2 regions of the Streptomyces ortus genome follow, and region 1 is predicted to be linked to the other one. Evidence: riboswitches for the same ligand, from Rfam matches in the RefSeq annotation. Region 1 holds a riboswitch; the other holds the start of a gene.
What was found. A riboswitch is a leader RNA that binds a small molecule or an ion and turns the genes downstream of it on or off. The one in region 1 is predicted to bind glycine.
Positions count from the first base shown of each region.

Region 2: it holds a riboswitch for glycine, as region 1 does, so the genes downstream of both, gcvP (aminomethyl-transferring glycine dehydrogenase) here and gcvT (glycine cleavage system aminomethyltransferase GcvT) in region 1, are expected to answer to the same signal.

Region 1 is NZ_JAIFZO010000002.1:3,238,992-3,241,185, reverse strand. It holds gene K3769_RS17550 (AAA family ATPase) at 22-690, opposite strand; glycine riboswitch at 903-1,019, shown strand; gene gcvT (glycine cleavage system aminomethyltransferase GcvT) at 1,183-2,194, shown strand, end outside.
Region 2 is NZ_JAIFZO010000002.1:400,701-402,894, reverse strand. It holds gene K3769_RS05020 (DNA polymerase IV) at 1-123, shown strand, start outside; gene K3769_RS05015 (PRC-barrel domain-containing protein) at 130-534, opposite strand; glycine riboswitch at 639-734, shown strand; gene gcvP (aminomethyl-transferring glycine dehydrogenase) at 919-2,194, shown strand, end outside.

The sequences.
Region 1 (2,194 bases):
TCGTCCTGCGTCGCGTCGTCCTCAGTCGCCGAAGTCGATGCGGCGCAGTACGTCCGCCGCGGCACGGTCGACGAGCACCGCGGAGCCGCAGCCCTCCGGGAGGTCGCCCTTCTCCACCGAGCGCAGCAGCCGGCCGACCGCGCCGCGGTGGCGCGCGAACGCGTACCGCGAGACGCCCCGGCCGCGCTCGCGCTGGCCGTCCAGGGCCGTGCCGGGATCGACGTCGAGGAGCAGCAGGTGCAGGGTGCCGCCGCGGCGCCGGGCGTCCCGCGCCAGCCAGCTGCGCACCCAGGCCTGCGTACCGCAGTCGTGCACGACGACGCCCTCGCCGGAGCGCAGGGCGCGGCGCAGACCCGCGTAGTGCGCGGCGCGCACGAGGGGCCGGTAGACCGCGTACGGCAGGAAGCGGGCCAGGCGCTCGTCCCAGCGGTCGCGGGTGTCCTGGGAGTCGACGCGGCGGCCGGTCACCGCCCGGCGCATCAGGGTCGACTTGCCGCTGCCCGGCAGGCCCGTGACCACCACCAGATCGGCCGCGCCGAAGCGCAGACCGTGCGGGCTGTGTCCCGAGCGGGCCCGCAGATCGCGGACGACGGGCGTCACCAGCGGATCGCACGCCTCCCTGGCCGGAGCGGGTGGCTGCTTGGGCAGCGCGATGCCCGAACTGGTCGCGTACGCCGTGGTCCTGTTCACCCTGATCGTCCTCCCCATGGGGTCGGCAGACCCATCTCCGTCGAGTGTAAAGAGAAGGTAATGCGCTGGTCCCCCTGTTTCTGTTCTTGTCCTGCCACAGCCCCGTCACAGATCACTGTGAACGCCCTGGTTACCCCCACGGAACCCCGCGCGGCCCGCTGCCCCGGCCGGGGGCGTGCAATGATGTGCCCGCCAACTGCATACCGGCCGTTTGAATCCGCGCGGGAGAGTTCCGGGAAACACGTACACCCAGGTGTACGAATGCCCGGGCGCCGAAGGAGCAAGTCCCTCCCTTGAATCTCTCAGGCCCCCGTTACCGCGCGGACGAGGCACATCTGAAAAGCGGGCCGCCCCCTGACCGTCAGGGCGTCGGCCCCACCCAAGGTGCAAGTCAGTGACCCCGGTGTTCACCGGTGGCCACGGCGAACCTCTCAGGTTCCGATGACAGATGGGGAGGAACGACCTCGCCGTCATGCCTTGGGAGCCCCGCCGATGAGCAGCAACGCCTCCGTTGAACCGCGCCGCACCGCGCTCGATGCCCTGCACCGTTCGCTGGGCGCGACGATGACCGACTTCGCCGGCTGGGACATGCCGCTGCGGTACGGCTCCGAGCGCGACGAGCACCTCGCCGTCCGGACCCGGGCCGGTCTCTTCGACCTCTCGCACATGGGCGAGATCACGGTGAGCGGCCCGCAGGCCGCCGCGCTCCTGGACTTCGCGCTGGTCGGCAACATCGGCGGGGTGAAGACCGGCCGGGCCCGCTACACGATGATCTGCCGGGCCGACGGCGGCATCCTCGACGACCTGATCGTCTACCGCCTCGCCGACACCGAGTACATGGTCGTGGCCAACGCCTCCAACGCCCAGGTGGTCCTGGACGCCCTCACCGAGCGCGCCGCCGGCTTCGACGCCGAGGTGCGCGACGACCGGGACGCGTACGCGCTGCTCGCCGTGCAGGGCCCCGAGTCCCCCGGCATCCTGAAGTCCCTGACCGACGCCGACCTCGACGGCCTGAAGTACTACGCGGGGCTGCCCGGCACCGTCGCGGGCGTCCCGGCGCTGATCGCGCGCACCGGCTACACCGGCGAGGACGGGTTCGAACTGTTCGTCGCCCCGGCCGACGCCGAGAAACTGTGGCAGGCGCTGACCGACGCCGGCGCCGCGGCCGGGCTCGCGCCCTGCGGGCTCTCCTGCCGGGACACCCTGCGCCTGGAGGCGGGCATGCCGCTGTACGGCCACGAGCTGAGCACCTCGCTCACGCCGTTCGACGCGGGGCTCGGCCGGGTCGTGAAGTTCGAGAAGGAGGGCGACTTCGTGGGCCGCGAGGCGCTGTCCGCCGCCGCCGCCCGCGCCGAGTCGCAGCCCCCGCGCGTCCTGGTCGGTCTGATCGCCGAGGGCCGCCGGGTCCCGCGCGCCGGCTACCCCGTCGTCGCCGGCGGCAAGGTGATCGGCGAGGTCACCTCCGGCGCGCCCTCGCCGACGCTCGCCAGGCCGATCGCGATGG
Region 2 (2,194 bases), 2.8 Mb from region 1:
GATTCCGCGCCGGGGCGGGTGAAGACGTTTCGGGTCGACGATCCCGGGTTGGAGGGGGCGGAGCCGTTGCCTCTGGTTGCGCCCCCTGTGGGTGAAGGGTTGCGCCGTTCCCCGCGCCCCTGAAAGACCTTAAAGATCGCGCCGTTCCCCGCGCCCCTTGAGGGTGGGGTCCTCCTTCGTGGCCAGGCGGCCGAAGTCCCTGTCCGGGAAAGGGGGCGGGGGCGCGACGTCCAGGCCGTAGTGGTGGTAGAGCTGCAGTTCTTGCTCGGGGGAGAGGTGGCGGCCTACGCCGAAGTCGGGGGCGTCCTTGATCAGGGAGCGTTCGAAGGGGACGTGCAGGGATTCGGCGATCACTTCGCTGGGCTCCAGGGGGACGAAGGCGTCCCGGCTGAACAGACCGGTTCGTATGGCGGCCCACTCCGGTGCGCCGGTCGCGTCGTCGAGGTAGACCTCGTCGACGGTGCCGATCCTCGTGCCGTTGCGGTCGAACGCCTTGCGGCCTATCAGGTTGCGCGGATCGATGTCGGTCTGCACGGGCCCTCCAGCTGCTCGCAACTCATCCGTAAGCACTACGAAAGAGCACTTTGAGGTGACCGGCCACTTGAGGGAACCCCGCTGGTAGGCTGGGCGACGGCTGCTGACCCCGTGCGGGAGAGTCCTCCAGGCTTCATCGGAGGCGCCGAAGGAGCAAATCCTCCCCGGAATCTCTCAGGCACACGTACCGCATGGACGAGGTCACTCTGGAAAGCAGAGGGGTGTTCGAGTATTCGACGGGCTCCGCTCTCACCGACGGTGAAAGCCGGTGCGCCCTCACGGCGGACCGGTGAAGCTCTCAGGTCGAGATGACAGAGGGGGAGGCCGTTCGGGCACCCGCACTGTGGTGCCCCTCGAAGGTCGTCAGACCAGGAGGCCTCCGCAATGACCGCCCAACGTATTCCGCTCTCCGAGCTCGAACAGGGAATCCCCTTCGAGCAGCGTCACATCGGGCCCGACTCCGAGGCCCGCGCCAAGATGCTCGCGCAGGTGGGGTACGGCTCGCTCGACGAGCTGACGGCCGCCGCGGTACCGGATGTGATCAAGAACGCCGACGCGCTCGAACTGCCGGGCGCCCGCACCGAGGCCGAGGTACAGGCCGAGCTGCGTTCCCTCGCGGATCGCAACGAGGTGCTGGGCTCGATGATCGGGCTCGGCTACTACGGCACATTCACGCCGCCCGTCATTCTGCGCAATGTCATGGAGAGCCCGGCCTGGTACACGGCGTACACGCCCTATCAGCCCGAGATCTCGCAGGGGCGCCTCGAGGCCCTGCTGAACTTCCAGACCATGGTCGCCGAGCTGACCGGACTGCCGACCTCCGGGGCCTCGCTGCTCGACGAGGGCACGGCCGCCGCCGAGGCCATGGCGCTGTCGCGGCGCATGGGGAAGAACAAGAAGGGCCTCTTCCTGATCGACGCGGACACCATGCCGCAGACGATCGCGGTGATACGGACCCGTGCCGAGCCCACCGGCGTCGAGGTCGTCGTCGCCGACCTCGCCGAGGGCATCCCCGAGGAGCTCGCCGGGCGTGAGATCAACGGCGTGCTCGTCCAGTACCCCGGTGCCTCCGGTGCCGTACGGGACCTGAAGCCCGTGATCGAGCGCGCGCACGAGCTGGGCGCGGTCGTCACCGTCGCCGCCGACCTGCTCGCCCTGACGCTGCTCACCTCGCCCGGCGAGCTGGGCGCCGACATCGCCGTCGGTACGACCCAGCGCTTCGGTGTGCCGATGGGCTTCGGCGGGCCGCACGCCGGATACATGGCCGTACGGGAGAACTTCGCGCGCAGCCTGCCCGGGCGGCTCGTCGGTGTCTCGGTCGACGCCGACGGCAACAAGGCGTACCGCCTGGCCCTGCAGACGCGTGAGCAGCACATCCGCCGTGAGAAGGCGACCAGCAACATCTGCACGGCCCAGGTCCTGCTCGCCGTGATGGCCGGGATGTACGCCGTCTATCACGGCCCCGAGGGACTGAAGGGCATCGCCCGGCGTACCCACCGGTACGCCACGATCCTCGCCGCGGGTCTGACGGCGGGCGGGGTCGAGGTCGTCCACGAGGCGTACTTCGACACCCTCACCGTGCGGGTGCCGGGCCGGGCAGCGGAGGTGCTGGCCGCCGCCCGTCAGGGTGGGGTCAACCTCCACCTCGTGGACGCGGACC